DNA from 2 places in the Eubacterium sp. SB2 genome. Region 2 is predicted to be linked to the other one. Evidence: a T-box and tRNA genes for the amino acid it is inferred to sense, from the RefSeq annotation. Region 2 holds a T-box; the other holds one or more tRNA genes.
The links. The T-box of region 2 lies ahead of leuS (leucine--tRNA ligase). A T-box ahead of a tRNA ligase gene usually reads a tRNA of that ligase, here a tRNA-Leu.

Region 1 (14,632 bases), on a different contig from region 2:
CCCGTTCCCATCCCGAACACGATGGTTAAGACCCAGACGGCCGATGGTACTGCATTGGAGACGATGTGGGAGAGTAGGTGGCCGCCAAATCTAAAAAAGAATAACAGAATGACGGAAGCGCCGTCAGTATTATATAAATGTTTATTATATAGATACCGGCAAGGATAAGCAACAACTTATCAACGCCAACCCAATCAGCAGGGCAGTGCTGTTATGATAGCTGGTTTTACCAGTGATTAGATATACGAAAGAATTCGTGTATGTAATGACTGATAAAACAGTCAGCGGATGGGAAGCGAAAGCAGAGCATCCGGATATGTACCTTGAAAATTGCATACAAAGAAAGGTTATATTATTACTGATAAGCGATAATATAACAGATTAAATATCTTATGCTTATTGAAAGACATTCAATAAGATATTCCTATTAAATGTCATTTGATAAGATATTAATCAAGACATCCGAGGTAATGTTAACAACATTAACTGGTTCGAAAAAAACGAACGGAAAAAATTGAATTTTATTGAACATTAGCAGTTCAATAAGAGGAACCTATTACCAACGCATATCACGCTAGATATGTGTCGCCTGAACTCCAACCCGTGAGAGAAGGCAAGTTGGTTATGCTAATAAGAGCGTATGGTGGATGCCTTGGCACTAAGAGCCGATGAAAGACGTGATAAGCTGCGATAAGCTTCGGGGAGGGGCAAATACCCATCGATCCGGAGATTTCTGAATGGGGAAACCCACTGGAGCAGACCTCCAGTATCCTTAACCCAATCCATAAGTTAAGGAAGGGAACCCGGTGAACTGAAACATCTAAGTAGCCGGAGGAAGAGAAAACAACATGTGATTCCGGAAGTAGCGGCGAGCGAAACCGGAAGAGCCCAAACCAGGGTGCGTGCACCCTGGGGTTCGGACCGCATAATTGATTCATGGAAGATAGCAGAACAGTTTTGGGAAAGCTGGCCAGAGAGGGTGAAAGCCCCGTAAGCAAAATCCAACATGACATGGCGGTATCCAGAGTACCACGAGACACGAGAAACCTTGTGGGAATATGCGGGGACCACCCCGTAAGGCTAAATACTCCTTAGTGACCGATAGCGCATAGTACTGTGAAGGAAAGGTGAAAAGGACCCCGGGAGGGGAGTGAAAGAGAACCTGAAACCATATGTTTACAAACTGTGGGAGCACTATATAGGTGCAACCGCGTACTTTTTGTAGAACGGTCCGGCGAGTTACGCTGGCTGGCGAGGTTAAGGGCCAAAGGCCCGGAGCCGAAGGGAAACCAAGTCTGAATAGGGCGATCATAGTCAGTCGGAGTAGACCCGAAACCGGGTGATCTATCCATGTCCAGGTTGAAGTTGCCGTAAAAGGCAATGGAGGACCGAACCCACATCCGTTGAAAAGGGTGGGGATGAGGTGTGGATAGGGGAGAAATTCCAATCGAACCCGGAGATAGCTGGTTCTCCTCGAAATAGCTTTAGGGCTAGCCTCATACTCAAGTCTTGCGGAGGTAGAGCACTGAATTTCCTAGGGGGCGTCAAAGCTTACCAAAGAATATCAAACTCCGAATGCCGTGTAGATGATGTATGGGAGTCAGACTGTCCGAGATAAGTTGGATGGTCAAAAGGGAAAGAGCCCAGACCTACAGCTAAGGTCCCAAAATGTGTGTTAAGTGGAAAAGGATGTGGGATTTCGAAGACAACTAGGATGTTGGCTCAGAAGCAGCCATCCATTGAAAGAGTGCGTAATAGCTCACTAGTCGAGAGGTCCTGCGCCGAAAATGTCCGGGGCTGAAACACACTACCGAAGCTTAGGAATTAACGAATGTTAATTGGTAGAGGAGCATTCTTAACTGCGACGAAGCTGTACCGTAAGGAGCAGTGGAGTGTTAAGAAGAGAGAATGCCGGAATGAGTAGCGAGAGGAAGGTGGGAATCCTTCCGGCCGAATATCTAAGGTTTCCAGAGTAAAGCTGATCTGCTCTGGGTAAGTCGGGGCCTAAGGCGAGGTCGAAAGACGTAGTCGATGGACAACAGGTTGAAATTCCTGTACTTTTAACTGACAGAACTGTGGGGACGCAGAGAGAAAGCGCAAGCCGGGAGTGGAAAATCCGGTGCAAGCGGGGTAGGAGTATATCAGGCAAATCCGGTATACAATCCGAAGACGTGATGCGGAGCGAACTAAAGTAGCGAAGTGCGTGAGCTAGCTGCCAAGAAAAGCCGCTATTGTTCAGTTAAAACCCGTACCGTAAACCGACACAGGTGGATGAGGAGAGAATCCTAAGGCCGACGGGAGAAGCATTGTTAAGGAACTCGGCAAAATGACCCCGTAACTTCGGGAGAAGGGGTGCCTCGCGAGAGGCCGCAGAGAATTGGCCCAAGCAACTGTTTAGCAAAAACACAGGTCTATGCAAAACCGAAAGGTGAGGTATATGGGCTGACGCCTGCCCGGTGCTGGAAGGTTAAGGGGAGAGGTTAGCGCAAGCGAAGCTTTGAACTTAAGCCCCAGTAAACGGCGGCCGTAACTATAACGGTCCTAAGGTAGCGAAATTCCTTGTCGGGTAAGTTCCGACCCGCACGAAAGGCGTAATGATTTGGGCACTGTCTCAACAATGCACCCGGTGAAATTGAAGTACCAGTGAAGATGCTGGTTACCTGCGCCAGGACGGAAAGACCCCATGGAGCTTTACTCCAGCTTGATACTGGGATTCGGTATTGCATGTACAGGATAGGTGGGAGGCTAAGAACTTATGACGCCAGTTGTAAGGGAGCCGCTGTTGGGATACCACCCTTGCAGTATTGGGTTTCTAACCATCAGCCGTGATCCGGCTGGGGGACAATGTCAGGTGGGGAGTTTGACTGGGGCGGTCGCCTCCGAAAGGGTATCGGAGGCGCTCAAAGGTCTTCTCAGAATGGTTGGAAACCATTCGCAGAGTGCAAAGGCATAAGAAGGCTTGACTGCGACACCGACGGGTGGAGCAGGTACGAAAGTAGGACTTAGTGATCCGGTGGTATAAAGTGGGATTGCCATCGCTCAACGGATAAAAGCTACCCTGGGGATAACAGGCTTATCACTCCCAAGAGTTCACATCGACGGAGTGGTTTGGCACCTCGATGTCGGCTCATCGCATCCTGGGGCTGAAGTAGGTCCCAAGGGTTGGGCTGTTCGCCCATTAAAGCGGTACGCGAGCTGGGTTCAGAACGTCGTGAGACAGTTCGGTCCCTATCCGGCGTGGGCGTAGGATATTTGAGAGGAGCTGACCTTAGTACGAGAGGACCGGGTTGGACTGGCCGCTGGTGTATCTGTTGTTCTGCCAAGAGCATAGCAGAGTAGCCAAGCCGGGAAGGGATAAACGCTGAAGGCATCTAAGCGTGAAGCCCCCCTCAAGATGAGATATCCCATAACGTCAAGTTAGTAAGACCCCTTGAAGACGACGAGGTAGATAGGACAGAGGTGGAAGTGTGGCAACACATGGAGCTGACTGTTACTAATAGGTCGAGGGCATAACCAAGCAAGGTGATAGGAAATGGATGGATTTAATTCTTTGTATGCAGTTTTGAAGGTACACAGATATAGTATCATATTCCTCGATAGCTCAGTGGTAGAGCATTCGGCTGTTAACCGAAGGGTCGTTGGTTCGAGCCCAACTCGGGGAGCTTGTAGACCGTGAGCACTACTTACGGTCTACAAAACTTTATATATGATTTTATGCGGCTCCTTGGTCAAGCGGTTAAGACATCGCCCTTTCACGGCGGTAACACGGGTTCGATTCCCGTAGGAGTCATTTTATGCCGATGTGGCTCAATTGGCAGAGCAGCTGATTTGTAATCAGCAGGTTATCGGTTCGAGTCCGATCATCGGCTTTGTTCCTTTTTGGGACATAATACACGTGGACCTTTAGCTCAGTTGGTTAGAGCAATCGGCTCATAACCGATCGGTCCTGGGTTCGAGTCCCCGAAGGTCCACTATTTTAAAAAACTTAATAAGGCCCAGTGGCTCAGTTGGTTAGAGCGCCGCCCTGTCACGGCGGAGGTCGAGAGTTCGAGTCTCTTCTGGGTCGTTGACATTAGAGAAAAAAAGAGTTATAATTGTCTCTGATGTACAAGTAAATATTATGGGATCTTAGCTCAGCTGGGAGAGCATCTGCCTTACAAGCAGAGGGTCATAGGTTCGAGCCCTATAGGTCCCATATATTGTGCCGCAGTGGCGGAACTGGCAGACGCCCGGGACTTAAAATCCCGTGGGTAGTGATACCCGTACCGGTTCGATTCCGGTCTGCGGCATTCGTGTAAAGTACTTCAATCCTTTGTAAATAGCAGGATTGAGGTGCTTTTTGCTTTCGAGACAAACTTCGTAGGATATAAAAACCGCTGGTTACTCTAAGTGATTGAGAGTAACCAGCGGTTTTTATATTTAGCAAATATCCTTTATACGGCAGTATGAGCATCCAAGGAGAATATGAATAAATATATCAAATGTTTTTTGTTGGATGTGCATAGATTATTTTGAATTGATAATCATCAGAAACAAAGAGTGTGAAATTTGTTAAGTTTTGATTGGGATTTCATGTAGAAAGGCAAGAACTGAAGTGTTAAATTTACGTAAGAAAGGAGCGGATTACTTATGATAGAGAATAGAAAACTGATGATGTCAGTGAAAAAAGAAGGTTATGTATCTGAATTAGTCATAAAAGATGATCCACATCAGATGAACTGGGTGATGGAAGACACCTATTTACAGCAGGCGGATTATCAGGATGCGGACAAACTGTTTGGACTTTTTGACATTCTTGCGAATGGTAACAAGGCGAGCAGTGACGGGCTGATGGCCAACATAAAGGAAGAAAAAGATAAGATAACAGTTACCTTTAGTGCCAAAGAATTACAGGTGAAGATGACTTATGACCTGGGTAAGAATGAGGAGGCGCTTTTCTGGACCATACAGCTAAAAAATCTGACGGAAAAGGAGATTAAGATAGAAGAGTTCGGTATATGGATATCCTTTGCCTATGTGATGTTTCGAGATAAAAATGTGCTTAGGAACATACATAATTCTGCCGCAGTCTTTCCGTCTGTTTCAACGGACTATACGAAACTAAGCGCAGTGCGAAGGGACGGATTGGGAGAGAATCTCGGATTTTATCAGGTAAAGGGAAGGACAAAATCAATCGGTACCTATTGTGATTATCGGAATCTGTTTTTCGAAAATGTGTCTCCTTCTTTAGACGGCATGTTGTTCCATAAATTGTATCTGGCAGGCGGTTATCCGGAAAAGTTTGAAAATCATGACTGGATATACGAAAAGGACGGATTGGTCCTTGAAGCAGGCCAAAATAAGGTGTGGGAGTACGTGATTGATACGAATCAAAGTCCCGAGGATTTTTATAAAAAAGGGCTGAAATGGAAACATCCCAAGATGGAGTACACGCCCCTTAATATTATTGGAGAAACCGCAAGGATATCCGTAAGAGTACCAGCGGGAGTGGATGCGATAGCAGCAGATGCTTTTTACAAAGATGATGGAATCGTGAAAAAACTTGCAATCCCGATACGGGAAAAGGAGAAAAAGAGGCAATACAGCCTTTTTTTCAAGCCGGAGGCAATGGGGGAACACAAAGTAGTCATAAAGCTTTCTGACGGTACGAAAGACTTTGTGGTACTGAATGTGATGGACAGGATAGAAACGGTGGTTGAAGAACGCGTGGAATATATTTGCAGCAGCCTTTACCATGACGAAAATGGAGAACCTCCTTATGCTTTCGAGCCGGTTTCCAATCAAGGGGAATCTCTAGGAAAAGCAAATCTGGTTCTGAAGAAAAATCTGTTCGGTACTCCGGATGTTGAACAAGTCAGGAAAGTGGAAAACTGCGCGGTAAATTATGTACGAAAAAAATGGTTTGTAGACGGAGATTTTAGAAAACCGCGTAAACTTTACGGTGATTTTTACCGCTGCATGGATTTTGAATATATTAGCCATCTGTTTTATCTGTTATCCGAGTTTGGGGATGAGGTCCTTGCACTGCATGATGCAGGTACGTACCTGGAATGGGCGGCGGATGTTTTTGAGTTAAGGGTGAACCCGGATCTGCACCAGGAGGAGCGCGGAAAAGAGGAAGCACAGATGTTAGGCGTATATTTCCTGTATTTCAATCAATTGCTGGATAAGCTGAAAGTAAAAGGCATGACGAAGAAATACGCAAAGATACAATCCTTATGGGAACAGGTCATGGACCGGGTGGATAAGGATGCGGTAACTTATAAAGCCGCAATCACGGAGCACTATTATGATAACGCAGGCTTTGGCCCGACAGCAGGTGCTCTGTGCGAAAGCAACAGAGGGGAGAGTACCAGGCGCTATGGGGAACTCCTTTTGGCCAATATTGGCTATTCCAATGATTTCAGGGCTCAGAACCCGGATCGCTGGTGGGAAGCGCTGACGTATATGATCCATTCCCTTTGGGGAGGGGTTACAGCAGCGGCAGCATATAAAGTTTTTTTGTATCTGAAAGATATAAGATATCTGGAAGCGAGTTATAGGGCCACGGCAGGCATCCTGTACTGTTATGACACGCACGCCACGGCAACTTCTCCATTAGAGAAAGGAATGGCGGCTTCCACATATGCAGTGGCAGGCCCCCATATCAACCGTCCGGATCTTTCCAGGGCACGGTTCGGCCAGTCCACATTTTATAAGGACGGCGGTATTTTTTCCAGGCTTTTTGAAAATGACAGCCAGTCCCCGGACTGGGATATGGGCGAAGAGATGGCCGCATATCTGGAGAATTTTGGGGATAAGACTTTCATTATGGAAAAAGGAGATTCTATCCACGTAATCAATGGGAGTTATGAAGAGTTTGAAACCGAGTATCAGATTACAAGCTTTGCCCCATACAGTAAAGAATTTTATTTTATCTCAGGAAATGATATAATCCTGATAGAGGATAAAAAAGACCTGAGAAGAATTATTTTGAAAAAAGAAAGGGGCTATGCATATGGCCGGCGACATTATTTCCATTTCAATTCCTCCATTTCCGGATTTTATAGAGGGGAACTACCGCACCATGAGGAAAGGGCAGAGCCATGTAGACAGAAGGAACCTGGGCTATTTTGACCTGATCGTTGTAGAAAAGGGCTGCCTGTTTCTGGCAGAAGAGAATGAGCGGTATGAAATCAGGGAAAATGAAATGTTTATTTTGCTGCCGGACAGGCACCATTATTCATGGCGGCCATGCCAGGAGGAGACCGGATTTTACTGGCTGCATTTTTATACCACTGCGCAGTGGAAGCAGGGAAAGAGGGCCAGCAGATTCGTTTCAAGGCTGCCAATCCCCGATCAGCATTACCACCAATGCTCATACACATTACACCTGCCAAAATATGCAGCGATCAAAGAACCCGGTCTTCTGTTTGAACTGTTTCAGAACATTCTGGACAGTACCATCCATGAACATAGGAATGATATATGGAAAACGGAAGAACTGTTTTTACGGTTTTTAAGATTTGTTGAGAACACGGGGATACATAAAGACCGGCTGACTCTGTTGGCGGAACAGATCCAGATCTATTTGGAAAATAACATAGAGCAGCCAATCACCAACCAGCACCTGGAGGAACAGTTTCATCTGCACAGCAATTATCTTGCTAAGGCAATGAAAGAAACATTCGGAAAAACACCTTTGGATGTTTTACTGGAGATACGGATGGAATATGCCAGACAGTATCTGATCCGGACAGATTATGATATCAGGACGATTTCAAAACTGGTCGGTTTCAGTTCGGAGATATATTTTTCTAATTGCTTTAAGAAACATATGGGAATGTCTCCGAGGAATTATAGGAAGAAGTATGAGGAAAAGACATAAGACATGAGTTACACTAAACAGGAGTTAAAATGGCCTGCCGTTGTCTTCTTTGATTTACTATTCACGGTATTCAGGGAAAGATAGACGTAAATGACGGGGTATGATAGAATGGTAAAGCAAACTTTAAGAGCGGGACTTAAAAGGAGCGGTCAGCTATGGCGAATATACTAATTGTAGAAGACGAAAAAAATATGCAGGATATTATTGCCAAGTTCATGAGAAAAGGCGGCCATAACTGCTTTACAGCTGATGACGGCGTGGATGCCCTGGTAGTCTTAAAGAATCAGGCAGTGGATCTTATGATATTGGATGTGATGATTCCCCATCTGGATGGATTTTCCGTCTGCAGGACAGCCAGACAGATGAGCAGTCTGCCGATTATCATGCTGACGGCAAAGAGCAGCGATGATGATAAGCTAAGAGGTTATGAGCTTGGCGCAGATGATTACATGACGAAACCTTTTAGCCCGAAAGTATTACTGGCTAAGGTAAATGTTCTTCTGAACCGAATTGGTTCCCTTCCGCCGGATACTTTAAATGCCGGGAAAATAACGGTTTATCCAGCGTCTCATAAAGTGCTTAAGGATGGGGAGAGTATACCCTTAACCCATAAGGAATATGAATTGCTTTATTTCTTTATGACGAATCCGGAGCAGATATTCAGCCGGGAACAGTTGTTAAACCAAATATGGGGTTATGAGTTTGAGGGAACCACAAGAACCGTGGATGCCCATATCAAGAACCTGCGGCAAAAGTTGGGGGATGAAGGAAGGCATATCGTTACACTGATCCGCTCAGGCTATAAGTTTGAGGTGAATTTATGAATATAAACGACATCTTTACACTACGTACCGTCCGCAAAAAGATCTTACTGGTTTCAAAACTGGCAGGTATGATTCTTTTGCTGTCGTATGTAATTTTCACGAAACTGCAGACAGAGTCAGATATTACATTTGCCATATGGTTTTCCTTTGTGATACTGTTGGTTCTCACTGTCGATCTTCTGATGGGTCACTTTATTTCAAAACCGATTTCTAAACTGAACCAGACCGGGCGTAAGATGGCAAAGCTGGATTTTTCCTGTCCCTGTATTGTTGCATCCAATGATGAATTCGGGGAACTGTCGGCAAACTTAAATGTGATGGCAGAAAGGCTGCAGGAAGCTCTTGCAAAACTGGAATCTGCCAATATCCAGCTTGAAAAAGAGGTAGAAAAAGAACGAAGGCTGCTGGAAGAGCGCAGGGAACTGGCGGACAGCCTGTCTCATGAAATGAAAACACCTCTTGGTGTTATCCGGGCATTTGCCGAAGGGCTGCAGGAAGAAACCGATGAGGAAGAGCGGCAGAGATATTATAAGATTATTATATCTGAGACGGAGCGAATGAGCGGTCTGATTACAACACTGCTGGATCTGTCATCGCTGGAGACGGGAGCTTCAGCGCTTAATTGTGAACGTCTTGATTTTGTTGAGCTCGTGGAAATAGTGGCGGGGCGTCTTCTGAGTGATATCCCGGACACTGATTTTGAAATTCTGTATGAGCTGCCAGATCAAAAGGAGTTTGTTTATGTGGATAAAAGGCGTATGGAGCAGGTTCTGGATAACCTGATTATGAATGCAAGGAAGAACGTAAGCCCGGAAGGCTTTCTGAAACTGTCACTGACAAAAGAAGAAGGAAAGCTGCATTTTTCAGTCTATAATGATTGCCCCCCGATCCCAGAGGAGAGCTTGCAGAAAATCTGGACGAAGTTTTACCGGGACGGAAACACAAAATACAGCGGGTCTGGGCTGGGACTAACGATTGTCGCACAAATTCTGGATATGCATGGAATACCCTATGGGGTGAAAAATCTCACAGACGGAGTTCAGTTCTACTTTTCAATTCCAACAGCCCCTTAAAAACTGCACAGCCATATAAAAAGGTTCCCTGGAAGGGGGCCTTTTATTTTGGTTATTTTTACACCATCTTCACAGAGCGATTGCATCGTCTTCAATTCTCTTTTCTATTATTAATATCAGAACTAAATGTATTGATTCTGTAGAGGAAGGTGGACTTTATGACATTTATGGATCTTGAGTGGTATTGGTGGCTGGCAATAGTGATTGTACTGGCGATCCTCATCCTTTTTAAGATTAAATTTATGAAATGGTGGGGAAAAAGGCAGCGGGAAAAGAATAATGAAGGGCAGGGAAAATGGGGGGATGAGGAATGATTGAAGTGAAAGAGTTGACATTCTCCTATGGAAAAGACAAGAAGGCTCTTTATGGACTGAATTTTACTGTAGAAGACGGGGAGATATTCGGATTTTTGGGCCCCAATGGCTCAGGAAAGTCGACTACCCAGAAAATACTGACCGGAATATTGAAAGGACATGGCGGCAGCGCAACGCTGTTCGGACAGGATATTGCCGGGGGGCACACGCAGGAATTTTTTCAAAAGATTGGGGTACTGTTTGAATTTCCCTATCTGTATGCTAATTTGAGCGTTGTGGATAATCTCAAATACTTTTCCTCTTTTTATCCCAAGGATCAGCTGCGGGATATGGAGGAGTTATTGGAAAAATTGGAGTTTAAGCCAGATTTTCTGAGAAAACCTGTTTCCTCTTATTCGAAGGGAATGCGGCAGCGGGCGAGCATGGCACGGGCGCTGATCAGCAATCCCGGTCTGCTGTTTCTGGACGAGCCGACAAGTGGCCTGGATCCTACCGGGGCCGTCTTGTTTCGTAAAATTATAGAGGAAGAACGCAGGAAAGGGACTACCGTATTTTTAACGACCCACAATATGCTGGACGCCGATCTGCTGTGTGACCGCGTGGCATTTATATCTAATGGGAATATTGTGGCTCTGGATACGCCGAAAAACCTGAAGGAACGAAACAGTAATCACCGTGTTGTGATCGACTATTCTTATCGGGGCAGGCGTGAAGAAAAAACAATTGAGGCGCCCGAACTGGAAGCAGGCATTCCTTTTCCGCATGATGAGATCATCAGTATCCATTCCCAGGAACCCACACTGGAGGAAATATTTATCCAATATACGGGGAGGAGGCTGTCCTGATGAAAGGCTTATATTCACTGCTAAGAAAGGATTTCCGGCTCATGGTTTCCGGGAAGTTTTTTCTTATGTCGATGGGATTTTTGATTCTGTATACGCTATATGTAAATTTTGGATATATCAGATTCATGGATTCCCAACTATACAATGTGTATCTGTACGACCCTGCGGGAACACAAAAGACGGCTTCCCCGCTGATTCAGCATGTCTCCACGCGGGAAGAGCTTGACCGTGCATTGCTTCAGGACACCAATGGCATCGGAATTGATGCCGTTGCAGGGGAGCCGCAAATTATACTTTATGAGGGAACAGAAAAGGCCGACCGCCATCGGGCCGACTATGCTCTTTCTCTTCTACAGCCGCTGGAGCCGAACTCAGCCGGCATTGTCGGCGTTAATACACCGGAGCAAAAAGCACGGAAAGAGATTACCTGTGAACTGCTTTTTTTTGAGATTTCAGCAGTTGGATTTTTGGGGATGGCAGCAGTTTTATTTAAGGAAAAGAGTATGGGCGTTATTCGCGTCCATGCGGTTCTTCCCCTTCGGAAAAATTTGTTTCTGCTGTCTAAGCTGGCGATTTTCCTACTGACAGATCTGGTTTTTGCCGTATTGCTTTCCACGCTTAATGTGGGACTGTCGGACACAGCGTCTGTCCTTCCGGCAATCCTGCTCCAGACCGCGCTGCTATCCATGATAATGGCCTTAATTGGGCTGGCGTGTGCATTGCTTCTGAGGGATTTCCGTCAGTTTACTCTGGCGTATCTGTTGATTGCCATTTTTGTGGCAACGCCGGTTTTCTTATCCGCAAATACAGCGGTGAAGCTGGACTGGATTCGTTTCCATCCCTTCTATTATGTTTACATGGGGTTGAAAAATGCCTACTTCGGGACACCTGCGGGCAGTCCGGTTTACTATCTGTGCTCTGTGGGGGGAATTGCTGCATTATTTGCCGGAGTTCATTGGTTATTCCGCAGAGAAATGGGAAAGGAGGGGTGATGAGCATGAAAGGGCTGCGTTACCAACTAAAAAGCGTACTTAAAGATAAATTCTGCCTGATGACATTTCTTTTGCCTATCGTCGTTGCTGCGGCTTTGAACTTTGTTGGTTCCATCGACTTTTCAAAACTGGGAGAATTTCATTTTGGGATTTTGAGCGGAGATTTAGCTGCGCAGAACGTCGTATGGCTGGAACGATATGGCGCAGTGACGGCTTATCCGACTGAGGAAGAGCTGTTCCATGCGGTCAATGAGCCGTCAACAAACCTGATTGGTGTGGAAGCAGCAGGAAATGGCATCAAAACATTTCTCTCCGGTGATGAACTGGATCTATTCCGGCAAACCGCTGAAACACTTCCGGCACTGTTTAAATTGCGGGAATCAGCCGGCCAGGCAGAGATACAGATATTAGAACGCCCTGATATCATGGCAGGGTATCAGGATATGTTTATCACCACTATATTAATTGTCGCAATGTTCATGGGATGTACCTTCAATGCTATGAATATGATTTCTGAAAAAGAGAATGGAGTGGCACTCGTCAACGAAATCTTACCCATGGCCCGGAGCCGTTATATTATGCAGAAGGTTACTGTTGGATTCATCTGTGGCTGCTTATCATCAATCATTACGGCCTGTATTTGCTTTCGGCTTTCCCTGCAAAATGCGGTTTTCATGCTGGTGCTGATTGTCCTCTCCGCATTTGTGGCTGCGCTTATCGGTCTGTTTATCGGCAGATTTTCGGATGGACTGATGGTTGGGGTAGTTTACATTAAAATTGTGATGCTGTTATTCATCGCCGTGCCCATCCTGTACTTTCTTCTTGGGGTCAGCGATCCGGTTGTATCCGCAGTTTGCTATATCATGCCCTCGCAGGCTGCTTTTGAGGGGATTATAAATCTGTCAATTGGGAAAACAACAACGGTGATGAAGGATATACTAATCCTAACAATCCATTGTACAGCATGGTTTTTACTATATGCGGGGCTTTCCGTATATCAGAGAAAACATGCATAAGAATTATCATGAAAATCAGGCCAGCGAAACAGTTAAGTATTTAGCTTGTCTTATGTGGCAGTTAATTATTATACGATGTACTAGTGCTCCATCCGGCAAGTAATTATACTTCTGCCGTGCCTGCTCCGTGCCATTGCATCGTTAAAATTTCTAGACGATGGCACCCCATCGCCGTCGGAATTTTGCCTAGCAATGGCACGAACCATGCACAGCAAAAGTATAATTATTCACTGGATGGAACACTAGTATAAAACAATCATAAAACTCTTACGGGGGATCTTATTAGTATGTGGAAAGTACATGATGGACTTCTCTCAAATTATCAGGCGGTGTAAAGGCAGGCACCTCACATCCGGCGGAAATCATTGTGCGGTGCATGCCGGCACACCCCAGACATTCCCTTACCGCATGGCCTACTGAATTGATATCTCCCTGAAGCAGGATCTGCACAGGGTCAAAGTTGCCGTTTGGGCAGCTGGTCTCCGGAAATATACCACACGCTTTTTTTAGATCTACCATATGATCGAGGTCGATAATATCGGCCCCTGTCTGTGCAGTCAGATGCAGTACAGGAGTAATGTCCCCGCAGATATGCAGCTTTGCCTTTCCCCCTGCCCTGTGAATCTCAGAAATAAGTTTCTGTTGATAGGGAAGGGCAAATTCGCTATAGAGATCAGGGCCAATGAGAGACGATGCGGCATCACCGATGCCAATGATGTCGGCTCCTGCATTCAACTGCTCCCGGGCAAACAGGATGCCCTGCTCCAGGCAGATTGCCAGAAGCTCATGCATGGCTTCCGGTTCATCCAGCATTTCGCACAGGCAGCTGGAGATATCCATCAAATCACAGCTTTCTGCAAGCGCACCCTCTACCCAGCCTACAATCGGGATCTCGCCGCCGCTGCGGTGTTTTAGAAGCCGCACCGCCTCCAACCGGTCATTCATACGTCTGCTGGAAGCAGGATCTTTTACTTTCAGACGGGAGATATCCTGACAGCCTGAGAGCAGAGGAACCGGGCTGTATGGCACATCGTTTTCCGGGTAGACAACCTCTGCACCGAATCCGCTTGCTTCGCGCATGGGATCGGAGCAGACACTCAACACGTCCAAATGGTATTTTTCACAGCATCTGAGCATTCCTTCAGAGAGAAGCCGGTAGTCCGTTATAAACTGTCTGTACGGAACCTCAATCTCGCGAGCCGCGAAAGTCATGACAAGGCAGAGGTTGGGAATACGGTCAACAGGTTCTCCATTTAATCTTGCAAATACACGTTCATATGAATTCATAACAGCCCTCCAATATAGGAAATAGAATACGAAAAATAGGGGAATCAAATTGCATTATCGGTATAATTTGATTATAATAGGGTTCAAGAGAAAATTCTCGCATTAAAGTGGCTAAAAATCAGATAAATGTGCGGAGAGGGGGGAGCGATGAGAGAAGCAATTAAAGAGGAACGAAATTATAATCCTTTCGAACTGGCTGTATCGGTTCTTGATAATACGGTAGATATGCAGGAACACCGCCTGCTCCTGCACTGGCATCAGTATATAGAGTTTATCTATGTGTTGGAGGGGGAGGGGGTTCTGACCATAGATCTGAAGGACTATAAAGTGGTAAAAGGGAATTTAATTGTAGTTTCTCCCAGCAGCCTCCACGGTGGTACCGGAGCGGATACGAATCCTTTGATTTGTAAAGTG
Region 2 (14,632 bases):
TTGATTTTTCATTATAAGGCCGCGCTGCAAACTTTACAAGACTTGAAAAAATGCGCTTTTTGTGGTAATATAAGGATAGAAAATGAGGCGGAAATCAAATTTCCGCCTCATTTTTATTGGTTCCGCATATGCAGTTTAAACGGCAGATTGTTTACTCTTCCTCTGCCCCTTCTATTATATTCCAAATCAGTTCTCTGGCTGCTTCCACATCGCTCTCATCTGCAAAAATATCCTCGCCGAAGATGGAGTTTCCCGTATAGATATCCATGAGGCCTCCGCTGGCAATTCCCTGTCTGAACGCCTGGATATTATGCTGGCCCAAGATGTCCAGGATCATTTCTGCCTCTACCTTATCCCGTGCTGTACATACTTTTGTAACCTTCATTCCTTCCATACTGTTATCCTCCTTCTCGCACTGCAGATTCAGCTGCCGGCTACCGGTACGCGCTCTGCATTATTTTCCAGGCTTTTTTCTAAGCTTCAGAGAGATCTCCCTCCGGTCAGCCATGTTCTTAAACAGTTGTACTGCGATCGCCGCATTTTCCTTTAACGTATTGTCTTCTTCCACGGCTCCCGATATCTGTTCCAGTACTGCTTTAATATCATCCAGTTCCAGAAGATTGACTGCCGTACAGAAAAAACTCTTCCTCCGCCCGTCATTGTAATTTTTTAATAAAAACCGTAAAATTTCTATTTTTTCATCGAGCACAGATCTATAATAGTCCATTCCCTGCTCTTTAGCACATGCAAAATCTTCTCTGCTGCGCTTTGGCACAAAAGAATCAAATTCCTCCTCCAGATATCTGTCACAGGGATATTCGCTGCACTGGCTGCAGTATTCTACATTCTCATGTTCCATGCTGCAGCGGATGATCTCACACGTGGGCCTTCCTTCTCCGCCGCAGCCGGTACAGTGTGACTCTTCACTAATATGATACATGGGGCACAGCCCGCAGTTTAATCCGCATAGAGAAAACTGGGGATAAGGTCTTCTGTATTTCTGCATCTAAACCTCCCTGCTATGACCGGATCAGTACGTTAGGATACATAATTATCGAAATATCCCTGCACGAGGATAACCGGCGTTCCCTTATCACCAGAACCGCTCGTCAGGTCACAAAGTGAGCCGATCAGATCTGTAAGCCGTCTTGGGGTTGTTCCCTGTGCCGCCATATCTCCCACCAGATCGTCTTTTTTCTCTTTGATGCGCTGTGAAATGGCATCTTTTAATTCCTGTCCGGATAAATCTCTGAAATCATTATCCGCCAGGTATTTTAACTTCACCTCATTCGGCGTACCTTCCAGCCCCGGGGTATTTGCAACGGACACGCATGGGTCTGCAAGCTCCCAGATCTTTCCGACAGGATCTTTGAACGCTCCGTCGCCGTATACCATCACTTCCACATGTTTCCCTGTCTTATCCAGAATACACTTTTGGATTTCCAGAATCAGCTCACCGCATTCCTTTGTCCGCGGGAATAACTTAACAGATTCCTCGGTGGATTTATTGGATCCGAGAAGCCCGTATTTTTCATTGCAGCCGCTTCCGTTCACCGGAGTGTTCAGCAGATCGTCCATGCCGCAGACAATCTCCGCACCGTTTTCTTTGAGCAGCCTCTTTGTTCTCTCACGGCTATGTATATCACAGTTAATTACCTTTTTGGTATACTTAAGAATCTCCTGCGGATGGTTGGCGAAGATAACCTCCACCTCTGCGCCTTCATTTCGGATTAAATCGCTGTAATACTGCACGTAGTCCACGCCCGTGAAACGGTGTTTGTTCTCACCGAACAGCTCTCTGTAGCGCTCCAGATCCAGGACATCACTGTAGGGATTCACGCCTGCCGCATCCAGCTTATCCTGGGATACCAGCTCGTTCCCCACTTCGTCTGACGGGTAACTCAGCATCAGCACAACTTTTTTCGCGCCTCTTGCCATTCCCTTCAGGCAGATAGAGAATCGATTCCTTGACAGAATAGGCAGAATAATTCCGATAGTCTCGCCTCCAAGCTTATTTTTTACATCCTCTGCTATGTTATCAACGGATGCATAGTTCCCCTGTGCTCTTGCCACTATGGATTCGGTGGCTGCAATAACATCTCTGTCATGGATCTCAAACCCTTCGCTCTCGGCAGCTAAAAGCACGCTGTCTACGATAATCTCTGCCAGATTATCTCCCTCGCGTATAATGGGACAGCGAATTCCTCTTGAAACAGTTCCAACTCTTCTTTCCATAATATAGTCACTCCTTATTTTTTCTTTTAACTTTTTTTATTTTATCATATTTTCATCAATTATACCATAAATAACAACATCTAAATCGGGATTTAGCGACGAGCTTTAGTTTCGGCGCGGATGGGGACGCTCCATAAAGGGATAGCCGAAAGCCTCCCGGAGAACATCCATGTCCTTTCAAAAACGCGGCCGCGGACCTAAGAAATTCTAGGCGGGAAACAGCCCTGAAAATGGAGCACCACTGACACATCACGAGAAATCCGATGATTTCTCGCGCTGGGTCAGCTGATTTTTGGATTCGGAATCCAAAAATCTCTCCATTTTCAGGGCTGTTTCCCACCAAGAATTTCTAAGGTTCGCTTTGAGCGTTTTTGAAAGGACATGGATGTTCTCCGGGAGGCTTTCGGCTATCCCTTCATGGAGCTGGCGCATCCAACCGGCAGGAAAAGGACTCGTTCCTAAGGTGGGGCCTCAAACGGGGGCAGCGTATGGATATAGAATTGGCGGGACTTTTATGTCCCCAGTAGGTGTACATAAGCAAAGGGATACGGTTCCAGTATCAAAATAATTCAATACACATCTTGAAGATAAAAAGACACGCATAGCCAATCCACATCCGCTGCCCTGGTCCAGGATCCCACCCGGATGGCGGGTTTTCCTGCCGATTGGATGAGCCAGCTTTATGACAGGGAGGCCGGGGAGGTGCTGGGGCTGTATATGCCGTTGCGAAATGCTGGAATGCGCTTAGTGATTCTTGAACAGCCGATGCCGGATAGGCGGGGAAAAACTTGATCTCCAAATCAAGTTTTTACTGAACCCAGCGCGGGAAATCATCAGATTTCCCGTGATGTGTTCAGTGTACCCGCCTATCCGGCATCGGCTGTTCTAGAATCACTTAGCAGCATGGGTGCATATCGCAACGGCATATACAGCCCCAGCACCTTCCCGGCCTCCCTGTCATGAAGCGTCCCCGTCCGTCGACAGGACTGAAGCCTGTCAACTGAATCCCGATAAGCAAATTCACGTATTTTTTACCTTTTCTCCCTAAAAAACTACTCTCTTTGGTCTCTTCCAAGTGTTAAACTTAACATAGATCATGTGGAAAAGAGGGATTTTTATGATAGGAATTGGAATTGATACCGGAGGCACTTATACGGATGCAGTTGTGTATAACCTGGAAACGAATCAAATACTGGCATCTGCTAAGTCTCTGACAACGAAAGAAGATTTAAAAACAGGGATCCACAATGTACTGGCAAAACTTCCCGGTGACATGCTCTCCTCCTGCGGAGCGCTTTCTTTGTCTACAACACTCGCAACCAATGCATGCGTGGAAAACAGGGGCGGGAAAGGAAAGCTTGTCCTGATCGGGCTGGCCCGCCAGACGCTGGAATCTTCTTATCAGGATTACGGGATCGAATCGCTGGAGGACGTGTATCTGCTTGAATGTGAACTGACTTCCAAGCCCTCTAAAAGTACTCAGCCCGACTGGACACAGTTTGCCAAAGACCTGCAGGACTTTGCAGGGGACTGTGACTGTATCAGTATTGTACAGCTCTTCGCAAAAGAGCATCTTGGCAGTTATGAAAAAAGAGCGGCGGAAATCGTAAAATCGGTGCTTGATATTCCCGTAATTCTGGGGCACGATCTGTTTCCCGACAGAAATATTTTACGAAGGGGCGCCGGGGCGCTGCTTAACGCGCGGCTGATCCCGGTCATCCATGAGTTCATGTCCGCGGTAAAAGCTGTCTTTTTAAGCCATGGGCTTTCTCTTCCGGTGGTGATTATGCGCAGCGACGGCAATCTGATGTCCGATGAATACACCTGCCGGCACCCGGTGGAGACGCTTCTGTGCGGACCCGCGGCCAGCATTACGGGGGTTCAGCATCTCGTCTCGGAAGAAAATGCGGTCATTGTAGATATGGGGGGTACGACTACCGATATTGCCATCATTAAAGGCGGGGAACCCCTGAGTGCATACGACGGGATCCAGATCGGGGACTGGAAGACCTTTGTAAAGGGCCTTTATGTAGACACCTTTGCTCTGGGCGGCGATACCGCCGTACATTATAATTACGACGGCGGCCTTTTCCTTGAGAATTACCGGATCATGCCTCTGTGCATGCTCGCCTCCAACTATCCCGGCATTAAGGAACAGCTGACCGGACTGGATGCATATCCCGAGGGACATACCTTCCCGTTGTATGAATTCTTCGTGCTTATGAAAGATGTCTCTGTGCATGCGCAGTACACGGAGGACGAACTGGCTCTCTGTGAAGCCTTGAAAAACGGGCCTCTGATGTACCCAAATGCGGCAAAGGCGATCGGAAAAGATATCTACGGACTAAAAACTGCCCGTCTTGAGGAGGACGGCATTTTATTAAGATCCGGTCTGACACCAACTGACGTGATGCATATATGCGGGGATTTTACAGCCTTTGACAAAGACGCCTCCCTGGCCGGCGTGGAATTTATTGCAAAATACGCCCATATCTCCAGGGAAGAACTTTGCCGGAAAATTTATGATATGGTGGAGGAAAAGCTCTACTGTAATCTGATCCGTATTCTGATGGACACGGAATTAGAGGGCTTAAAACATACGATGTCCGATTCACAGATAGAAACACTCATCCATATCAGCTACGCACAGTTGAAATCAGGAGACGATTCTTTGTTTTCAGCCCGCTTTTCTACAAAGGCTGTTCTGGTCGGCGTCGGAGCTCCTACACACATTTTTCTGCCCGCTGTGGCAAGGCTGCTCGGAACGAAAGCTGTGATCCCGCCTCACGCCTCTGTGGCAAATGCGATCGGTGCGATTGTGGGCAATATATCAGCCACCGCCACCGCCGAAGTAAAGCCCGCCTACGAGGAGGAAGAAATGAACGGATTCCATGTCACAACTGCTTCCGAATCTGTCTTTTTTGAAGAGTATGAAGATGCGCTAAAGTATGCCAAGGAAGCCTCCAAGTCATTGGCAATGGAGATTGCCAGAACCCAGGGTGCCATCGGGCCACTGACCACTTCCCGCCGCATAGAGCGTAAGGAAGCCGCCATCAGCGCCAATCCGCTCCTGCTCTACGAACTTGTATGCACGACCGCAACAGGAAAAGCCATTTAGGCTTTTCCTGTTCTTTTGTAACAGTACAGTTAATCCCGGACTGCTGCGTTCTTTTTGTAACAGTTCAGACAGGCCTGAACTGTTACTTCTTTTTACTTTTTTTGATATTTTCTTACAATTTCTAACCATATTCTTAGAAAAGTGTGTTACACTTATGGTACTAAAAATTAGTGAAACGGAGGCTTACGAATGGCACCTTTATTATATTCCATCGTTTCGGAAGATACACTGCACTCCATGGTAGACACATTTTATGCCTGTATGAGGCTTCCTATCCAGGTTATAGACGAACATGGGGAGTTTTTGGCTGTAAGCGGACAGATGTCCAGCTTCTGCCGCTGTTTCCAGGACTATCTTCCTCCCAACGACAGCTGTGAAAAAATGCATATATCAGCCAGTAAAAAAGCGATCACGCTTGGCGAGCCTTACATATTTTCCTGTCATGCTGAATTGAATCATATCGTGTTCCCTCTGATCAGCAAAAAGACATTCCTCGGCTCTATTCTGGTAGGGCCGTTTTTGATGGATTCCCCGGACTCCATCCTGATCTCGGACATTGCCAGGAAGTACAACATTCCAACCGATGAGGCCCTGGAATTATACGATGAAACGAGCAATATTCCCGTTGTATCTCCGTCCATGGTCAATCATATCAGCCACCTCTTATATTATCTGTTCGCTAACCTGATCGACGACAGTAAAGAAGAGCTCAAACAGAATAGCCAAAAACTGCTCCAGCAGTCCAGGATCAATGAATCCATACAGCGTTACAAAGCCGAAAATATCAGCACTGCATCCTATCCTTATGAAAAGGAAAAGGACCTCATCGCAAAGGTAAAGGTGGGCAATGTCCACGAGGCCAATGCGATACTCAATGACCTGCTCGGTTATGTTCTGTTCTCAGAGGGCAACAGCATTGAGATCGTGAAGTCAAGGGCGATTGAGCTATGTTCCCTGCTTTCCAGGGCGGCAATTGAGAGTGGCGCTCCTACTGATAACATTTTAAAATTGAATAACCATTTTTTGAAAAACCTGCAGCAGATTACCACAATGGATACGCTTTGTTTTAAACTGCAGGAGATTGTAGAGGCATTTTCTGAAAGTATGTTTAACTATATTCCTTCCAAAAACAGTGAACTTGTAAAAAAGTCCATGCTTTATATATCGGAACATTTTAACGAACCGATTAACCTGGAAGATGTTGCCTCCCACGTTCATCTCCATCCGTCTTATTTTTCTACCATGTTCAAGCAGTCCACCGGCTCTTCTTTCAAAGAGTATCTGAACATGGTGCGTATAGAGGAAAGCAAACGCCTGCTTTCCAATACGGATTTTTCAATCATTGATATTGCCGTCGCCGTAGGTTTTGAGGACCAGAGTTACTTTTCTAAAGTGTTTAAAAAGTATACCGGACTGACACCTAAGCAGTACCGGTAGCAATTTCGTTTATCCAATATTGATCTTTTTTAAATAAACTTAAAAAAAACCAAAAAATAGAATATTTTTCATAAAAACCTCCCCGCAGATCTTCTATACTTGAGTCATCAAATACAAATAAAAAAGAAGAGAGCCAGGAGGTAATTTTTTATGAAAATGAACATGAAACAGTGGATCGCGGATACAATCAATGCACCGGTGAAAAAGGCAATGCCGGTATTATCATTCCCTGCTATCCAGTTAATGGACATAACGGTAAAGGATCTGATTTCCAGCAGTGATCTGCAGGCACGGGGTATGCAGCTGGTTGCAGAAAACACAGACGCCGCCGCTTCTGTCAGCCTAATGGACCTGTCTGTTGAGGCAGAGTGCTTTGGTTCAACAATCCGTGTCTCTGATGAAGAAGTGCCTACCGTAATAGGAAGTGTGGTCAGCTCAGAGGAGGAAGCAGACGCTCTGGAAATTCCTGAGATTGGAAGCGGACGTACCGGACTCTATATAGAAGCAATTGAAAAGGCCTCAAAGTTAATAACAGACAGACCTGTGCTGGCAGGCGCTATTGGACCGTTTTCACTCGCCGGAAGACTGATGGATGTGTCCGAGGCAATGATTTACTGTTATGAAGAACCGGATATGGTACATACCGTTCTGGAAAAAGTCACGAAATTCATCATTAACTACTGTACAGAATACAAACGTGTGGGTGCTAACGGTATTGTTCTGGCTGAGCCTCTAGCCGGACTGCTCTCCCCGGCGCTTGCCGAAGAATTTTCAGCAGATTATGTAAAACAAATTGTAGATGCCGTTCAGGATGACGAATTCATCATCGTATACCATAACTGCGGAAACTGCACGATACAGCAGATCGACTCAATTATCGCAACCGGATGCCCGCTGCTTCACTTTGGCAATGCGATCAGCATGGCAGAAATGATGCCGCATATCCCTGCTCATATCGCTGCTGCCGGCAACGTAGATCCTGCTTCTCAGTTCAGAAACGGTACGGTGGAGTCCATCAAAGAAGAGACGAAAGCCGTTATGGAAGCATGCTGTAAGTATCCAAACTTTGTAATATCTTCAGGATGCGACATCCCTCCGCTTTCAAAATGGGAGAATATACATGCATTCTTCGAGGCTGTCAATGAATTTTACGCAGACTAAAACGAAAGGAAGAAAACGGCTTAACCTGCCGCTTTCTTCCTTTTTGTTTCCCCCTTTTTGCTTTTTTATTCCGGAATCAAAATCTTATTATTGTATTTTCTCTGACCACCGCATAAGTGATCCCTTCCAGCTTGATCTTCGGCTGTATCAGAACGCCTTCGGGTGCATATTTTCTGGCAGCCCGCTCACAGACATTATCCACTCCGGTGATCTTTTCCACGAACTCAGAATGAGAACTGACGGCTTCGATTTCCTGCAGTTCGTCAGCTGAATACGTTGCGAAGGGAACCCGGCACTCTTGTGCAAGCTCCAGCAGTCCTGCCTCGTCCCTTTTTAGGTCAATACTTTCAAGTGCCTGGATCTGGCAGAGGGATACGCCCAGCTCTTTTAAGAGTATTTCCAACTTTTCCTTCAGCCTGGCCCCGGGGGTTCCTCTTTTGCATCCGACCCCTGCCACAAGATTCCTTGGCGGAAGAAACAAGATGCCTTTCCCCTCTTTTATCTCTGCCCCTGCATCTGCCACCGCAATCCCCAGCGGCAGCCCGCTCAGTTCTTCCAGGCTGCGGCAGACACACAGTTCCTCCGGCATCCTGCCCTCCACCGGATAAGCGCTGTAAAACCCGATCTTCTTTCCCTCCAGTACCGCTGCGGAAATCTCTTTTGCAAGCCTCCGGCTCCCGATGTGCAGATGGTTTTCTTTTGCAAATACATCCACAGCAAACTTATTCTGTACATCGGTTGCCGTTGTAACTACCGGTACTGCCCCCGTCTGCTCAGCGATCAGCATCGCCAGTCTGACAGCTCCGCCTACGTGGCCCGAAAGAAGCGGAATGACAAATCCTCCTTTTTCATCCATAGATAGCACGGCCGAATCCCGATACTTATCTGCCACCCATGGAGCAATATATCGGATTGCAATTCCTGCTGCCCCGATGAACAGAAAGGAGCAGCGCCCCCATCGCTCCCCTATCCATTGCTTTAGATCTTGATCCATCGTTTTCATCCCGAATCCTGCGGCAAAACGTTCCGTTGTATAACTTCCGCACTTGTAACCTGCCTTTGCCAGCAGTGCATTCAATTTTCTGTTCAGCCTGCACCCTTCCTCCGTAAAACTGAATATGACAATCGGTTTCTCTTCTTTTCCTTTATTCTCCATATATATCTCTCCCGGGAACTACAAAAAACTGATCTGGTACCCGCTGTCCTCAAGTACGTCAAGCGCCTTTTGTAAATTCCCACTCTTAGTCAGTATATAGTCTGTATTGTACGTTGATACTGCAAATATTCCGATCTTATGCCCTGCCAGCAGGCGGGAGATCTTAGAAAGTATTCCGGTCAGGGAAAAGTCCAGAGTTCCCTGGATGCGGAAAGCACGCCAGCCATTGTCGCAGGCAGCCGCATTGGACGGGACATGCTGTGAACTGCAGACCAGGGAATTCTCCTCATCCGTTTTTCCAATAAAACAAAATTCATCCTTCATATTCACTTCTGACAGGTCTGTTACCCTGCACACAGAAAACTCCTGTCTCAGCACCTCTATTATCATATGGCATTCCCTCCTGCCCCTTCTTTGATAAAATGGCGCAGGTAATGTCTGCATTACCCGCGCCGAATCTTCCCAATTACTTCTGCACAATATTTATAATCCTTCCGGGCACGTAGATTTCTTTTACAATCGTCCCCGTCAGTTTATCCGCAACCGCTTCTTTACCGGCTGCTATGGCTGTATCTTTGTCTGCATCCGCCGCGATTGTCACAACGGCTCTAGTCTTTCCGTTGATCTGAACGGCAACTTCGATCTCATCGTCCTTCATCTTGGACTCATCATATGACGGCCATCCTGCTTTGAATACCGTATCCGTATGCCCCAGCTGTTCCCACATCTCCTCCGCAAAATGCGGTGCAAACGGCGCAAGAAGTACTGCGATGTTTTCCAGTGTCTCCTGATCAATTCCGCCCTCTTTCTTAGCGATCTCGATCAACTTGTTATTATGCTCCATAAAACCGGAGATTACTGTATTCAGGCTGAATGACTCCAGACGGGTCGTGATGTCATAGACCAGCCTGTTGCGCTGCTTGATCATTTCCTTCGTTGCTTTGATATCCTTGCCGCAGCTGTCCATGAGCAGATTCCAGAGACGCTTCAGGAAACGGTTGACGCCGTCGATTCCGCGGTCATCCCACTCCGCATCCAGCTCCGGAGGGCCTACGAAGAGCTCATACATTCTCAGGGAATCACATCCGTAATCTCTTACCAGGTCATCCGGTGAAACTACATTTCCCTTGGACTTGCTCATCTTAACGCCGTTCTTTCCGGTAATCATACCCTGATTGAATAGTTTCTGGAACGGCTCATCAAAATCAATGGCCCCTATATCGCACAGGAACTTTGTGTAGAAGCGGGAATACAGTAAATGCAGTACCGCATGCTCAACGCCGCCGATATACATATCTACGGGGAGCATCTCATCCGCTTTTTCTCTGGATACCAGTTCGTTCTGATTATGGCTGTCTACATAGCGCAGGAAATACCATGAGGATCCTGCCCACTGCGGCATCGTATTGGTTTCACGTTTTGCAGGCTTTCCGCAGACCGGACAGGTACAGTTAACCCAGTCTTCGATTCCGGCAAGCGGTGACTCGCCTGTCCCTGTCGGCTCATAGGATTCTACATCCGGCAGGCGAAGCGGCAGTTCTTCTTCCGGAACCGGAACAGCTCCGCAGTCCGGACAGTGGATAATCGGAATTGGTTCCCCCCAGTAACGCTGGCGGGAAAATACCCAGTCACGCAACTTGTAGTTTACCGTAGCATGGCCGATTCCCCTTTTTTCAATCATATGCGGCGCCTCTTTTTTAAGCACAGCAGATTCCATGCCGTTCCACTCGCCGGAATTGATCATTGTGCCGGCAGCATCCGTGTAAGCCTCCGTCATATTTTCAATCTCTACGCCGTCTTTTGCGATAACCTGCACGATCGGAAGATCAAATTTCTTTGCAAATTCAAAGTCACGGTCATCATGCGCCGGTACACACATAATGGCTCCTGTTCCATAATCTGCAAGTACATAGTCAGACAGCCAGATCGGTGTCTTTTCTCCGTTCAGAGGATTGATGGCATAACTCCCTGTAAATACTCCCGTCTTTTCCTTATCCTGCAAACGGTCTACATTGGACTTCATAGACGCATCGTAAATATACTTTTCTACCGCCTCTTTCGTCTCCGGTGTGGCCAGCGATGCCGCCAGCTCATGCTCCGGAGCCAGCACCATGAAGGTGGCTCCATATAAAGTATCAGGTCTTGTCGTGTAGACCGTGATCTTCTCTTCTCTTCCGTCAACCGGAAAATCCACTTCCGCGCCGTAGGATTTACCGATCCAGTCCGACTGCATCTTCTTTACTTTCTCCGGCCAGTCCAGCTTGTCCAGGTCGTTCAGGAGGCGTTCCGCATAAGCGGTAATCTTCAGCATCCACTGGCGCAGATTCTTCTTGGTCACATCCGTACCGCAGCGCTCGCATTTTCCATTCACAACTTCCTCGTTTGCCAGGCCGGTCTTACAGGACGGACACCAGTTGATCGGGAATTCCTTCTCATATGCAAGACCTTCTTTAAACATCTTTACAAAGATCCACTGGGTCCATTTATAGAACTCAGGATCTGTTGTATTCACTTCCATATCCCAATCATAGAGCGCAGCGATTTCATCGATCTGACGTTTGATGTTAGCTACATTCTCAGCTGTGGATTTTGCCGGATGAACGCCCATCTTGATGGCATAGTTTTCCGCCGGAAGGCCGAAGGCATCCCATCCCATCGGATGCACGATATAATGGCCCTGCAGCAGTTTATAACGGCTCCAGACATCAGAGATGACATAACCTCTCCAATGGCCTACATGGAGGCCGTTCCCCGAAGGATACGGGAACATATCCAGGCAGTAATACTTCTGCTTCTTATTCCCGTCATCGTCTACCTTGGGATTCACCGGGTTCTCCGCCCACTGCTCTCTCCACTTCTTTTCAATTGCTTTGTGATTGTACACAATCTTAGACATTACAATATCCTCCTACATTCAACACTTTTGTCCGCGATTACCGGACGAATTAACCAAAGTGGGCGGGCCGCTTCTGTTACCTCTTCCACACTTATAAAAAGCCTTCACATCTCATTAAGAGACGAAAAGGCTTTGACTTCCGTGGTACCACTCTCATTCATCCGAATGTTTCCGGATGCACTCATTACTTCTGTAACGGGAAGTCCCGCTTTTATCTACTTTTAATTCAATAAAAGAACTCCGAGGCGAGTTGGGAGTTTACGCTTCTGCCTCACACCTTCCGGCAGCTCTCTGAAAACGATAGGCTCTTAGTACTCCTCATCCAAGTTTCTGCAATATTCTTATTTATTATAGGAAGAATGTTAAAATAAGTCAAGTAGTTTTCTCCCTGATTTCATAATTTATCGGGATTTGGGGGCGAGTTTTAGTCATTAAGCGTCCCTCCATCCGCCAAACCAAAGCTCGTTACCTACACTCCCTCAGCCTTCTCCGCCGCCTGTCTGAACCAGATTCCCCAGACCGCCAGCAGGATTCCGCATATGATAATCAGATACTGTATTTTTACCAGATCACTCAAAGGGCCGAATCCCAGGATAGCAACCGGCATCACACCCTGCGAGACAAACTGAAGCAGCGAGAACACCCGCCCCATATACTCCGGTTCGGTATTCGTCTGAATCAGTACCGTCTGCGCGGTCACCAGAACCGGCAGGAACATCCCGCATATACAATCGAGCATGAGGTAAAGGATGAATGTACTGCTGCACCCCATCAGGGCAAATGTCACCCCAAATCCGACCAACGCCGCCGCGATCGCAGTGATTTTATTTTTAATCTCCCCTTTCCAGACAACGATTACACCGCCCAGCAGGGATCCCACGGTCCACAGAACCTCATTGGCCGTCAGCCTCCATACTTCCTCCCCAAATGTCCGTGATACCATCAACGGAGATAGTACGGATGCCGGAGTAATCAGGATAAATGTCACAGCATAGCAAAGCATGATTATCTTCAGAAGAGGATGCCTCCTGGTATATCTTACGCCATCCTTCAGTTCCCCGATGACGCTGCCTTTTCCCACGGCCCCGCACTCCTGTCCCATTTCCGCTTTCTTTTTCTCAATTTTCATAAATGACATTATTAATATCGCCGCACTTGCGGTCACGACATCCACGAGAAATGTCCAGCGTATTCCAAGAACGCCCAGTATGACGCCGCCCGCCGCCGGTGAAATTAGAAGAAGAATATTATTGATTGTTTGATTCAATCCGTTAATTCTGACCAGCTGTTCTGCAGGCACGATCTGCGGATACAGCGCATTGACCGCAGGCGCCTGGATTCCGCCGCCAAGAGAGCGGAAAAAGGAAATGATGATCAATAAAATCACACTTTCTCTTCCACTTTCAAAGGCAATAAATGCGGCCAGAGTCGCAAGCGCTGTAAAACCATCCGAAAGCATTATCAGCCATTTCCGATTATAGCGGTCGGCCGCGACCCCCGCCCATAGGGAAACAAGAACCTGAGGTACCAGTGTCGCAATCGTTGCAGCCGTAATCCAGGCCCCGGAAGACGTTTTCAGTGTAATGTACCATATAATTGAGAATCCTACCACTGATGAGCCGAAGAGTGAAAGATTCTGACTGATTAAAAACAGAAAAATCTGTTTTTTCCAGTTATTCTGATGTTCCATAACTATGATTCTCCTTACATTTTTTATTAACTTATTGACTTTAATTTTTGCAATAAAAAATGCAGGACCCTCATATCAAAGATCTCTGCACACTTAATATACGGACACACACGTCTTCTTTCCCCGGGGGCCCTGCTCTCTGCAGCAGCTTTTTTTGTATCCCGGGCTGAACACGGCAGGTAGAAACAGAGTACCGCCTGCGGCATGAATTCCTTCGCCGCAGCAGATATTCCGTCCGAAAGGCCTTTTATTACAAAGGACACATCCGCCGGTGAAATAAAAGAAGTACCATGGACTGATCTTTTATCCGTAAAAATAAGCACAACAAAATCTCTCTAAATGAGTGTATCGCTGATTTTTTATTGAGCAATTATTTAAAACGAATAGAAAATAACATCCATAGTACCTCCTTACATTTTTTCATATTTTATCATCTTACGATTGAATCTGCAAGCTTTTTTAATGTGGGGATTCAAATCTATTTCATCCCCATTTGTTTCAGCCTGGCAAAGTAATCCCTGCTCTCCGCAGCTACTACTCCGCTCAGCGAAATCAGGGCAACGAGGTTCGGAAGCGCCATCAATGCATTAAAAATATCTGCAATATTCCAGACAGCCTCCACCGTCATATAAGGTCCGATAAAGATCGCAAGGATATACAGCCACCTGTAAGTTTTCACTGCCTTCATATTTCTGTTGGACAAATATTCCAGGCAGCGTTCTCCATAATAATTCCACCCCAGTATCGTAGTGAAAGCAAAAAATACAAGGCACAGCATCAGGGCAAAGGATGCCACAGCCGGCGGAAACGGCAGTCCCTGCTGGAAAGCAGCCGTCGTAATCTCCACCCCTTCCAGGCCCGTATTCCACGTCCCCGCAATCACAATAGATAATCCGGTCATCGTACAGATAACGATTGTATCAATAAAAGTACCTGTCA

Region 1: it has a tRNA-Leu gene. The T-box ahead of leuS (leucine--tRNA ligase) is inferred to sense a tRNA for this amino acid. The anticodon was not compared.

Annotation. Positions count from the first base shown of each region.
Region 1 is NZ_LN865152.1:457,427-472,058, reverse strand. It holds rRNA gene rrf (5S ribosomal RNA) at 1-90, shown strand, start outside; rRNA gene BN1938_RS09580 (23S ribosomal RNA) at 621-3,517, shown strand; tRNA gene BN1938_RS09575 (tRNA-Asn) at 3,591-3,662, shown strand; tRNA gene BN1938_RS09570 (tRNA-Glu) at 3,719-3,790, shown strand; tRNA gene BN1938_RS09565 (tRNA-Thr) at 3,797-3,869, shown strand; tRNA gene BN1938_RS09560 (tRNA-Ile) at 3,898-3,971, shown strand; tRNA gene BN1938_RS09555 (tRNA-Asp) at 3,993-4,066, shown strand; tRNA gene BN1938_RS09550 (tRNA-Val) at 4,123-4,195, shown strand; tRNA gene BN1938_RS09545 (tRNA-Leu) at 4,204-4,289, shown strand; gene BN1938_RS09540 (hypothetical protein) at 4,630-7,116, shown strand; gene BN1938_RS09535 (helix-turn-helix transcriptional regulator) at 7,067-7,867, shown strand; gene BN1938_RS09530 (response regulator transcription factor) at 8,023-8,691, shown strand; gene BN1938_RS09525 (HAMP domain-containing sensor histidine kinase) at 8,688-9,764, shown strand; gene BN1938_RS23675 (hypothetical protein) at 9,923-10,078, shown strand; gene BN1938_RS09520 (ABC transporter ATP-binding protein) at 10,075-10,923, shown strand; gene BN1938_RS09515 (ABC transporter permease) at 10,923-11,915, shown strand; gene BN1938_RS09510 (ABC transporter permease) at 11,915-12,931, shown strand; gene BN1938_RS09505 (uroporphyrinogen decarboxylase family protein) at 13,214-14,218, opposite strand; gene BN1938_RS09500 (AraC family transcriptional regulator) at 14,366-14,632, shown strand, end outside.
Region 2 is NZ_LN865151.1:449,950-464,581, reverse strand. It holds gene BN1938_RS06920 (putative signal transducing protein) at 152-394, opposite strand; gene BN1938_RS06915 (DUF3795 domain-containing protein) at 455-1,006, opposite strand; gene BN1938_RS06910 (coenzyme F420-0:L-glutamate ligase) at 1,039-2,235, opposite strand; gene BN1938_RS06905 (hydantoinase/oxoprolinase family protein) at 3,353-5,353, shown strand; gene BN1938_RS06900 (PocR ligand-binding domain-containing protein) at 5,543-6,790, shown strand; gene BN1938_RS06895 (uroporphyrinogen decarboxylase family protein) at 6,941-7,951, shown strand; gene BN1938_RS06890 (cobalt-precorrin 5A hydrolase) at 8,028-9,107, opposite strand; gene BN1938_RS06885 (ACT domain-containing protein) at 9,126-9,497, opposite strand; gene leuS (leucine--tRNA ligase) at 9,574-12,003, opposite strand; T-box leader at 12,118-12,337, opposite strand; gene BN1938_RS06875 (MFS transporter) at 12,473-13,693, opposite strand; gene BN1938_RS06865 (alanine/glycine:cation symporter family protein) at 14,172-14,632, opposite strand, start outside.